Cellvibrio sp. PSBB006: one gene and its partner. The protein of the gene in region 1 interacts with the protein of each later gene in a pairwise test. Links are inferred from orthologs where the notes say so. Each region holds a gene or a part of one and is shown in the gene's direction. Other genes may lie near its edges.

Region 1 (5,789 bases):
ATTGCCGATTGGCAGTGCGGTAGTTTTCCATGAAGCCCAAGGGTTTCGAAACCCTTGGGCTTCATGGAAAACGTGTTCAGTACTCTCAAGCTAAATCAACAATCAATGAACCGGCGGCGCCTCCAACCGGATATCCACCGCTAACTCATCCGCAATCAAATCCAATTGGTCATACAGCGCATCCATATCCACGCTCTCCGGCACCTCAATAATCCCCGTCGCTTCAAATAACGGCTCGCCCGACCAAGGCATACTGGAATAGGAAGTTTCCAGTTCATCCATGTTAATATTGCGCCCCGCAAAGGCTTGGGCTATTTCATAGACAATACCCGGTCGGTCGTTACCGACCACGCTGAAATGAAATTCGCGGCAGGCCGTCTTTTCGGCGGCGACGGAACTTTCAACAATGATCTTTAACCCCTTGCCGGACAATTCCTGCAAGGCATTGCGCAAGGTCTCCTGCTGGTCGGCGGCTACCGCGACTTGTAAAATCCCGGCGAACTTGCCAGCCAAATGCGCCATGCGGCTTTCCAGCCAATTGCCGTGGTGCTGGCTGATAGTGTGTGCTAATAGCTCGACCACGCCGGGTTTATCTTCGCTGATGACGGTCAAGACAAGGTAGGTAGTTGCTGAGGTATTCACGGTACAATCCTTATTGTTAATGATTTGCCTGAGTATAACCCTGCGGATGAGTCTGAAAAACCGTTGCCGTGAAGAAACTGACTAATTGCTGCCCGGCGTTACGAATGCATTCAGGAGAAAGCCCGTGATTATTCCTGCCCAATCCTTATCCGCAGAAGCACTGCAAGGTTTGATTGAAGAGTTTATTACCCGTGAAGGAACGGACTATGGATGGGATGAAGTCCCCTTATCCGCCAAAGTCGAACAGGTTCGTCGCCAGATAGAAAAAGGCGATGTGGTGATCGTCTTCGATAGCGCCAGCGAGACAGTCAGTTTACTAACACGTCGCGACGCGCAATCTTTGTCAGATGACGCATAATATTTTAAGAAACACGCCAACAGAAACGCCTCTGGCAACGCTGTTATTTGCCCACGGTGCCGGTGCGCCTATGGACAGCAACTTCATGAGTGTGATGAGTGAATTGCTGTGCACAAGGCATTGTGAAGTGGTTCGGTTTGAATTTCCTTACATGGCCGAACGGCGTGTGACGGGCAAAAAACGTCCGCCGAATACGACGGAGGTATTGCTGGAATCCTGGCGGCAGGTGGCGGCTGAGCAGCGTGAAGTGTTGCCGGCCGGCCGTAGATTACTGATTGGCGGCAAGTCAATGGGCGGCCGTATGGCCAGTATGATCGCTGATGAGTTACAAGTGGATGGATTGGTTTGTTTAGGATATCCCTTTCATCCACCAGGCAAACCGGAGCGTTTGCGTATCGAGCATCTACAAAGATTAGCTACCCCGACCCTGATCGTTCAGGGCGAGCATGACCCTCTGGGGAATAGCCAGGAAGTTAGCGGCTATCCTTTGTCGGCGACGATAGACATACAGTGGCTGTCGGATGGTGATCATGATTTCAAGCCGCGCGTTAAATCCGGGCACACCCAATCGCAACATTGGGAGCAAGCTGCCGATTTGACGCTTGAATTTATTCGTTCTCTCACTAAAAAGAGTCTTGTGTGAACCATTTATTTTTGCATTGTCGGCCCGGTTTCGAAAAAGAGTGCGCTGCTGAGATCACGGATATTGCCGGTGAGTTGGGCATATATGGTTACAGTAAAACCAAAGACGGTAGCGCCTATGTTTTATTTATTACCCATGAACCGACGGCGGCTCAGCATTTGATTCAGACGGTACGCTTCCGGCAATTAATTTTTATTCGACAATGGTTTGTGAGCGGATCAGCGTTGACTAACTTACCGGTAACGGATCGTGTTACGCCTTTGGTATCCGCCGCACATGATTTGCCTGTTGCTCGTGAATTGCTGATTGAAACGGTGGATACTAACGAAGGGAAAGAATTATCGACGCTGAGCAAAAAATTTCTCGCGCCCTTCACCAAAGCACTGCGCACACAAAAATTACAGGATGAAAAAAGTTCATGGCGTTTGCACCTGGTATTTATCAGTGGAACAGAGGCCTACTTGGGTGTTAGCCCTCTCAATAACAGCGCTTCCTGGCCCATGGGCATTCCCCGCTTGCGTTTACCAAAATCTGCACCCAGCCGTGCGACATTGAAACTGGAAGAGGCCTGGCATCACTTCATTCCCGCCGCCGATTGGGATGAACGTTTAGCTCACAGTATGCGTGCTGTGGACTTGGGAGCTGCACCTGGTGGTTGGACCTGGCAACTTGTTCAGCGCGGTATGTTTGTTGATGCGGTGGATAATGGCCCTATGGATCAGGCGCTGATGGATTCCGGTCAGGTCAAACATCAGCGGTTGGATGGTTTTGTATACGAACCTAAAAAACCGGTGGATTGGTTGGTATGTGACATTGTGGATAAGCCGGCGCGGGTTACCAGTTTAATTTGTAAGTGGGCGACCAAAGGCTATTGTCGCGAAGCTATCTTCAACCTTAAGTTACCGATGAAGCAACGCTACATTGAAGTCAAAAAATGTGAGCGCCGCATTCGCGATGATCTGGCGGCTTTGGGATTGAAGCTGGAGATCCAGTTTAAGCAGTTGTACCATGATCGCGAAGAAGTGACCGGACATTTACGGATTTATTGATGGTTTAATGAACCCGATAAGCCATCAATGAAATGCGCTTTTTTCTGATGTGGCGTGTTGTAAAATCCATTCGGCGAATACGGCCCAGTCTTCAATTAGTCCACGCAGAATTTTAATATGCTGAGGCGGCAGATCTTTTTTTGCCACAGCATGTGTGCCGATATCCGTTAGAGCGGAAACGATTTTGCCTACGGTTTCCGCGCCGAGTAAGCGGACAACATCGGTATTCAAATGCATTTCGCCGGTGTGGCTTCCCAAGGTCGCTTCCGGTGGTGCAAAATGAATGCTATCGATGGTTTTTTTCAGAGCAAAAGCAAGCTCCGGGTTATTATTGCGTAATAACCGGAAAGTAAGTTCCAGCACCTGGCGGCTGAACATGTCGGGTGGTTGGTGATACATATAGTGTGTGTTCCGAGACATCGAACAGGGTTCCCCGGCGGTTGTCTGTATGTTGGCTAGGCCCGACGCAACGAATCCGCATTGGCGCAACCTCATGTCGTGTAATTATCCTAAACCAAGTGTAGCAATCGACAAGTGATTTGCCCGCCTGTTCATAGACGAAGTGAGACTATGAAACGAGAAATCGATAAATTTTTGGATGCGTCTGGCTTGTTGTGCCCGGAGCCAGTGATGTTGTTGCATAAGACAATGCGTGATGCAGCAGTAGGCGATGTAATTGAAGTGATCGCTACGGACCCTTCAACGACGCGGGATATACCGAAGTTTTGCCATTTTCTGGGTCATGAATTGCTGGAGCAGGAAGTGCGCGATAAGCACTATGTGTATTACATCTGCAAACGCTAGAAATTTAAATATTTGGTTATAGCGTCAGGGCGCTCGTACAATTTTTTACAAATAGTATTAAAAAATGTGAAGCAGATATGCCTTGGTTGCAGTTTGATCAGCAGTACTGCTACGAGGATTTAATGCAGATAGTGAAGGGAAAGTAAATCTTGCCGCATCGCAGGATGCGGCAGTCAGGGAGGTTTTTCGGTCAGTCTTTAATCAGACGCCATCAACCAACAGTGATATTGCAGCCAAGGCTTCCGGGTCTTCCGCTTTGATCTTGTTAGCGATCTGATGCTGGAAGAAATAACGGAAGTTTTCACTGGTCTGTGCCGGGTACAGACAATCATCACCCGGCAATACCGGTGTGCTGATGACTTTAGTCTGGTCGGTTAACATGCCGTAGAGGCTGCCATCGTTCAGCAGGCGCCAACTGACGACCTCTACCAGTGATAAACGATTACTTCCGGGGCTGGCCAACACGGCGTGAGTGCCGATGGTATCGGGCAATTCCTGCACAATATCATCGTCATTTTCACACTGCAGCTCGTAATACTCGGCCGCTGTTTCCAGCTCAACTATCTTGTGTATTGGAGCCTCGAAAAAGACCTCATCGATACCCTGGTCATAGTAGCCTTCCCAGTGACCATTCAAGGGATCACAGATATCAGGGCAGGGCACTATATCGTTTAGCCATGGCACTAACCCTACAACCTCTCCATTAGCCCGTAATCCCCAACAGAGGATTTTGAGACTGAAGAGTTTGTCAGAGCTGGTGTCGTTAGAGTAGAGCATTTCGAGCCCGTCAAGCTCAGGAGCCAGACGGATAAAACGCTCTTCGTGGAGTGCAGAGAAGGATTTACCGGTGAAGATATCCACGACATTATTCATGTTGTGGCCTGTGTCTGAGGTCTTCATAATAACACCCCCTGGCTGAGGCGAGAGGCACGAAACGCTGACTCCCGGGAAATGATGGTTTTGCTGACCCATCACTACATAAAGTATATGCTAACGAACTAAAGCACAACAGTTCGTGATATAAAAAATCGTTATTGCAGCTAACTCGCCTCCGTTAGAGCCAAAGCCTGGCCTTGGGTTCCAGTCTGCCGGCGGCTAACCCGACAAAACCGTTAAGCTGATTATTTTTTGCCCTCCTTGTTAGTTAGAGACTCCAGATGAAGATAGTTGCGGATGAGAATATCCCGTTAGTTGAAGCGTTTTTTCAGGATCTTGGGGATATTCAGCGTTTGCCTGGCCGGCAAATGCAGCAGAAAGATGTCGCCGATGCAGATGCGTTGTTAGTTCGTTCGGTTACGCAGGTGAACGCCGATTTGCTGGCAGATAGCACGGTTAAATTTGTGGGCACCTGCACCATCGGAGTCGATCATCTGGATGCCGATTACCTGAATGCGCAAGGCGTCCGCTTTGCCAGCGCACCCGGCTGCAATGCCAACTCTGTGGTGGAATACGTTTATGCGGCGTTATGCCATCTGGACGTCAATTGGTTGTCACGCAAGGTGGGGATTATCGGTTGCGGCAATGTGGGAGGGCTTTTGCACCGCCGTCTGCATGCGCAGGGCGTTGAGTGTTATTGCTATGATCCTTTCCTTACGCCGGAGCAGAACGAAGATCTGGCGAGCCTCGAAGCGGTATTGGCTTGCGACATCATCAGCATGCATACCCCGCTGACCACGGGCGGCGCTCACCCCAGTTTTCATTTAATTGGCGCGCGGGAACTGGAACAGCTCAAACCGGGCGCGGTGTTGTTGAATTGTGGTCGCGGCCCGGTCATTGATAATCAGGCGTTGTTGAAACACCTTCACACCGATAGGGACTTGCAAGTGGTGTTGGATGTGTGGGAGCCAGAGCCGGAAATTTCTCAACCCTTGTTGGCGCGCGTCGCGCTCGGCACGCCGCACATTGCTGGTTACAGTTATGACGGTAAGCTCAAGGGTACCGAGATGATCTATCAGGCGCTATGTGGCCATCTTTCGGTCGAGCCGCAAAAGGCGGTCAGTGACCTTGTCCAATCTTTAGCCGATAACCGCTTGGTAGTGACTGCTTCTGATCCGTGGGATGCAGTTAAGCAACTCATCCCACAAGTCTATGACATTGCCGCCGATGATCGCCGTCTGCGCGAACTCTCCACTCAGGCTTTGGCTGGTTCTGCCAATTTTGCTATTGGGTTCGATCTGTTGCGCAAACATTATCCGATGCGCCGGGAGTTCCACAATTATCGCGTTGACCATCAAGCCGCTGATGCCTGGCTGAATGTGCTTGGGTTTCAGAGTCAGTAACTTCTTATTTAAAA
Region 2 (5,824 bases), 1.2 Mb from region 1 along the record:
CGGTGTCCATGTAGGTTTGTCCACCGTTAAAATCGCTGACCAAACCACCGGCTTCTTTTACCAGCAATACGCCGGCAGCAATATCCCACTCGTTTAAATTCATTTCCCAAAACGCGTCGAAACGACCGGCAGCAACATAAGCCAGATCCAGCGCGGCGGAACCGCAACGACGAATGCCTGCTGTTTGCCCGGCAATTTCCTGCACGCAAGATAAATAGGCTGAGATGTTATCGAATGCATAACCGCTAAAAGGAATACCAGTGCCGATCAACGCGCCCTCCAGAGTGCGGCGTGGTGAAACACGAAGTCGACGTCCATTTAACGACGCACCACGACCACGACTCGCGGTAAATTCTTCACGTTTCACCGGATCAAGCACAACGCCATGTTCAAGTTGGCCCTTGTATTTACAAGCAATGGAAATCGAGAAATGGGGAACGCCATGAATAAAATTGGTGGTGCCATCCAGCGGATCAATGATCCATTCGTAATCCGGATTTTTGCCTTGTTGGGTGCCACCCTCTTCACCGCGAATGGTATGGTCGGGATAGGCTTTACGCAGGTGGTAGATAATTTCTTTTTCAGCAGCCTTGTCGACTTCAGTAACAAAGTCGTTGCGACTTTTGGTTTCAACGGTGAGCAGGTCGACGCGTTCAAATGAGCGTTCAATCAATTCAGCAGCTTTACGCGCAGCGCGCAGAGCAATGTTCAGCATGGGTTCCATGAGAGCACCAATCAACAAGGTTGTGAGGGAAGATGTAAAAGAGCAGGGGCCGCAGGTCGTCCGGGGATGACGCCTCTCGCCAGAGGGCGCGGAGTATACCAGCCGCTCTTTGCGTGCTCCAGTGTTAATTAGCGGTATGCTTTTCCTCTCTAATGTACAGCGTGATTTACTTGAGGGGTTTCCGGTAACAGGGCGGGAGACCATCAGCGGCATGGATGCCGCTGTTGAGCCTCCAGGGACGGATTCACGGCGTGTCTCCCGCCCTGTTACCGGAAACCCACCCTACAACCCACCCTCCGGTACAGCCCGACAACAGTTTTTGTTACACTGCGCGCCCTTTAACCAACCCACCCGTTATTGAGAGTTGCCCATGTCCGTCGATCCTTTTTCCAATATCCGTATCGTCCTGGTGAATACCACCCATCCCGGCAATATCGGCGGCACAGCACGGGCGATGAAGAATATGGGGCTCAAGAACCTGTATCTGGTTGAGCCTAAAGAGTTTCCATCAGACAAAGCCGTGTGGCGTTCGGCGGGTGCGACCGATGTGCTGGATAACGCTGTGGTGGTGGAGACGCTGGATGAAGCGATAGCCGGTTGCGGATTGGTGGTGGGCACCAGTGCGCGCGAGCGGCGGATTCCCTGGCCGTTACTGGACCCGCGCGAATGCGGTGAAAGTGTGTGGCAGGAGGCGGGTCAACATCAGGTGGCGGTGGTCTTCGGGCGCGAGGATCGCGGCCTCACCAATGAAGAGCTGCATAAATGTAATTACCACGTACATATCCCAGCCAACCCGGAATACAGTTCACTGAACCTGGCGACGGCGGTCCAGGTTGTCTGTTACGAAATTCGTATGGCTTACCTGATGGTGGCAGAAGGTAAAACCCTGGCGCAGCATCAGTGGGATATGCCGCCCGCTACGGCCGAATCACTGGATGCCTACTACACGCATCTGGAAGAAACGCTGGTATCGCTCGGGTTCCTTGACCCCGAAAACCCCAAACAAACCATGACCCGACTGCGTCGCTTGTACAACCGGGTGCGCCTGGATCAAATGGAGCTCAATATCCTGCGTGGTGTGCTGACATCCATGCAAAATTACATCTTTTATACCAACAAGAAACTTGACCAGACCAAACCGGATGGTGTGGACGATCCGCAGACGTCGGATGTGTGATTGATTTTTCCTATCACGCGGCGCAGGCAAATACAGATTGGAAAATGGGGAATACTTGAGTAAAATGCTCGGTTAATTGCACCGGGTAAATCGCAGCTTATAACAATCCCCCATGTTTGAGGGGTAAGCGCGGTTGGCTCTCCAACCTGATGATGAGCGGATACTGCTATGAGACTGACGACCAAAGGCCGCTATGCGGTGACGGCGATGCTGGATCTTGCGCTTCACAGCGAGCAGGGGCCGGTGAGCCTTGCTGATATCTCGGCCCGCCAGGGCATCTCCTTATCTTACCTGGAGCAACTTTTTGCCAAATTGCGTCGTTTCAAATTGGTCCGCAGTGTACGCGGCCCCGGCGGTGGTTACTGTCTAGTGGGCTGCACGACTGACATTTCTATTGCGCAGGTGGTCGATGCGGTGAGTGAGTCGCTGGATGCTACCCGCTGTGAAGGCAAAGGCAATTGTCAGGATGGCGAAGTCTGTCTTACTCACCACCTGTGGCAGGATCTCAGCGTGCAAATCCATCATTTTCTGGATGGTATTTCCCTCGCTGATCTGGTGGCACGGGGCGATATCCAGCAGGTGCGCCAGCGGCAGGACGACCGTTTGCAGCAGGTTAAACCCTTATATGATGCCGAGCGTCATATTGCATGCAGTGAAATTCTCTAATTAATTTGCCGATGTTGAGCCGTCAGAGCGTGAAACCCATTCCTGAATCCAGCCCGTTACGCAAGCCCATTTATCTGGACTATGCCGCGACGACGCCGGTGGCGCCGGAGGTGGCGGAGGCGATGATGACCTGTATGACGCTCACCGGTAACTTTGCCAACCCGGCGTCTCGCTCCCATGTGTATGGCTGGCAAGCGGAAGAGGCTGTTGAGGATGCTCGTGGGCAAGTCGCGGCGCTGCTTCATGCCGACCCCCGCGAGATCGTCTGGACCAGTGGGGCAACCGAAGCCAACAATCTGGCGTTGAAGGGCGCGGCTGCTCGTTATCGCGAAGAGCATCCTGAAGGTGGCCATATCATTGTATCGGCCATTGAGCACAAAGCTGTGCTTGATCCCGCCCAGTGGCTGGAGCAGCAAGGTTTTCAGGTAACGCGTTTGCAACCGGATGAGTACGGTCGTATTCACAGCTCAACACTGCGTGACGCGCTACGCGATGACACCTTTCTGGTGAGCATCATGCACGTCAACAATGAGCTGGGCACAGTCAACGATATCGCTGAGTTGGGTGCAATCTGCCGTACCCATACCCATGGCTGCCTGTTTCATGTGGATGCGGCGCAAAGTGCCGGAAAACTTGCGCTGGATGTGCGAGATCAGCCAGTAGATTTGCTGTCTCTGTCGGCCCACAAGATGTATGGCCCCAAAGGCGTCGGCGCGCTTTATATACGGCGTGATCCAGCGGTCAAGCTCGCCGCACAGATTCACGGCGGCGGGCATGAACGAGGTTATCGCTCGGGTACCCTGGCGACTCATCAATGCGTTGGTATGGGTAAAGCGGCTGAACTGGCCGCTGCACAGATAAGTGAAGAGCCCGCGCGCATTGCGACCTTGCGCGATCAATTATGGCAGGGCATTGCCAACTTACCGGGGGTGAAGTTGAACGGTCATCCCGAAGCGCGTGCTTGCGGACACCTGAATGTGGCATTTGCCGGTTGCGATGGTGAGATGCTATTGCTGTCATTGCGCGATCTGGCGGTATCGACTGGCTCCGCCTGTAACTCTGCAAGCATCGCACCCAGCTATGTCTTAAAAGCCATAGGTCTGGACGATGATCTGGCACATGCCTCAATACGTTTCAGCCTAGGGCGTTACACAACAACAGAAGAGGTGAGTTTTGCCGTTGAGCACATTCGTCAGGTCGTCAAACACTTGCAAAAACACTGAATTATTGCTGGCAAACGGGTCAGTTAATAAAAGACATTCAAAAAAGCCGGTGAGCACAACCGGTAATGACAAGAATATTGGTAACCGTTTTTAGTCGTAGTGAGTCGCAGAAAGACGACTCAAGATACTCCGGAAAAGCCGGAGCAAAGGTGAAGTCATGACTGAACAAGTTGAACATCTGATCAAGCGCGAATACGCCGCCGGATTCCACACAACGATTGATTCAGAGACCCTGCCGCCGGGCCTGAATGAAGAAGTTGTTCGCTTTATTTCGGCTCGCAAAAATGAACCGGAATGGCTGTTGGATTGGCGATTAAAAGCCTTCCGTGCCTGGCAGGAAATGGAAGAACCCACATGGGCTCATGTACATTATCCGCCCATTGATTTTCAGGCAGTGTCTTACTATTCCGCACCCAAAAGCATGGCGGATAAACCGAAAAGCCTGGACGAAGTTGATCCGGAATTATTGAAAACCTATGAAAAACTCGGCATCCCGCTGCACGAACAAGCAGTATTGGCCGGTGTGGCCATGGACGTGGTGTTTGATTCGGTATCGGTGGTGACTACCTTCCGTGAAAAACTGGAAGAAGCCGGCGTGTTGTTTTGTTCTATCAGTGAAGCGGTGCAGAAATATCCGGAGCTGATCAAGAAATATATCGGTTCCGTGGTGCCGCAAAAAGACAACTACTACGCTGCACTGAATTCGGCAGTGTTTTCTGACGGTTCCTTTGTGTACATCCCCAAAGGCGTGCGCTGTCCCATGGAGTTGTCGACATATTTTCGTATCAATGAACAAAATACCGGGCAGTTTGAGCGCACGTTAATTGTTGCTGATGAAGGCTCCTATGTCAGTTATCTGGAAGGTTGCACTGCGCCTATGCGCGATGAAAATCAATTGCACGCAGCGGTGGTAGAACTGGTTGCACTGGATAATGCAGAGATCAAATATTCCACCGTACAGAATTGGTACCCCGGCAACGAAGAAGGCAAGGGCGGCATCTACAACTTTGTGACCAAGCGCGGTGTGTGCCACACCAGTGCCAAGATTTCCTGGACCCAGGTGGAAACCGGTTCGGCGATTACCTGGAAGTATCCCAGTTGTGTGTTGCGTGGTGATAACAGCGTAGGTGAATTTTATTCGGTGGCGCTCACTAATAATTTTCAGCAGGCGGATACCGGTACCAAGATGATCCACATCGGTAAAAACACCCGCTCGACTATTATCTCCAAAGGTATTTCCGCCGGGCGCAGTTCCAATGCTTATCGCGGCTTGGTGCGGATGAATCCCGGTGCGGAAGGTGCGCGCAATTATACCCAGTGTGATTCACTGCTGATTGGCGATAAATGTGGCGCACATACGTTTCCGTACATTGAAAGTAAAAATCCCACAGCGGTAATTGAACACGAGGCGACCACCTCCAAGGTCAGTGAGGATCAACTGTTCCTGTGCCAACAACGCGGTCTCGATGCAGAAAAAGCGGTGTCTATGATCGTCAATGGTTTTTGTCGCGAAGTCTTCAAAGAGTTGCCGATGGAATTTGCGGTAGAGGCGGGTAAGTTACTTGAAGTCAGTCTGGAAGGTTCGGTTGGTTGATATCACAGCCAACAATATACCGAAACCTGTTTAACAATGAGTGGATTTGAATTTATGTTGCGTATCACCGATTTGCATGCCCGGGTTGAAGATAAAGAAATTCTGAAAGGCTTGAGTCTAACGGTAAAGCCGGGCGAAGTGCATGCCATTATGGGACCAAATGGTTCCGGTAAAAGCACCTTGGGTAATGTGTTGTCTGGCCGCCAGGGTTACGAGGTTACTAACGGCAGCGTCGAGTTCAACGGACAAAATTTATTTGATCTTGAAACTGAAGAGCGTGCGCGCGAAGGTTTGTTTCTGGCATTCCAGTATCCGGTAGAAATCCCCGGTGTCAGCAATATGGAGTTTTTGAAAGCAGCGGTTGATGCCAAGCGCAAGCATCAAGGTTTGCCCGAATTGTCAGCCGTGGAATTTATGAAACTCGCGCGGGAAACCAGCAA

What was found. The genes of interacting proteins can lie anywhere in the genome.
Region 2: the proteins of tusA (region 1) and CBR65_RS05620 interact in binary tests that used the Escherichia coli proteins (3 or more experiments, as listed by UniProt). The link is inferred for Cellvibrio sp. PSBB006 from one-to-one orthologs.

Annotation. Positions count from the first base shown.
Region 1 is NZ_CP021382.1:108,607-114,395, forward strand. The notes cover bases 1,985-4,879. They hold tusA (sulfurtransferase TusA), read left to right. Parts: upstream 1,985-3,262; coding sequence 3,263-3,496; downstream 3,497-4,879. Other genes in these bases: rlmM (23S rRNA (cytidine(2498)-2'-O)-methyltransferase RlmM), read left to right, coding at 1,985-2,692; CBR65_RS00550 (hypothetical protein), read right to left, coding at 2,717-3,112; CBR65_RS00560 (hypothetical protein), read right to left, coding at 3,698-4,396; CBR65_RS00565 (4-phosphoerythronate dehydrogenase), read left to right, coding at 4,654-4,879. Also shown: CBR65_RS00530 (glycine cleavage system protein R), read right to left, coding at 103-642; CBR65_RS00535 (YheU family protein), read left to right, coding at 767-1,000; CBR65_RS00540 (alpha/beta family hydrolase), read left to right, coding at 990-1,643; more of rlmM, read left to right, coding at 1,640-1,984; more of CBR65_RS00565, read left to right, coding at 4,880-5,775. UniProt on the Escherichia coli protein: Sulfur carrier protein involved in sulfur trafficking in the cell. Part of a sulfur-relay system required for 2-thiolation during synthesis of 2-thiouridine of the modified wobble base 5-methylaminomethyl-2-thiouridine (mnm(5)s(2)U) in tRNA.
Region 2 is NZ_CP021382.1:1,356,243-1,362,066, reverse strand. The notes cover bases 1,764-4,693. They hold CBR65_RS05620 (IscS subfamily cysteine desulfurase), read left to right. Parts: upstream 1,764-2,596; coding sequence 2,597-3,790; downstream 3,791-4,693. Other genes in these bases: sufB (Fe-S cluster assembly protein SufB), read left to right, coding at 3,948-4,693; iscR (Fe-S cluster assembly transcriptional regulator IscR), read left to right, coding at 2,070-2,567; trmJ (tRNA (cytosine(32)/uridine(32)-2'-O)-methyltransferase TrmJ), read left to right, coding at 1,764-1,901. Also shown: CBR65_RS05635 (inositol monophosphatase family protein), read right to left, coding at 1-724; more of trmJ, read left to right, coding at 1,095-1,763; more of sufB, read left to right, coding at 4,694-5,384; Fe-S cluster assembly ATPase SufC, read left to right, coding at 5,439-5,824. UniProt on the Escherichia coli protein: Master enzyme that delivers sulfur to a number of partners involved in Fe-S cluster assembly, tRNA modification or cofactor biosynthesis. Catalyzes the removal of elemental sulfur from cysteine to produce alanine.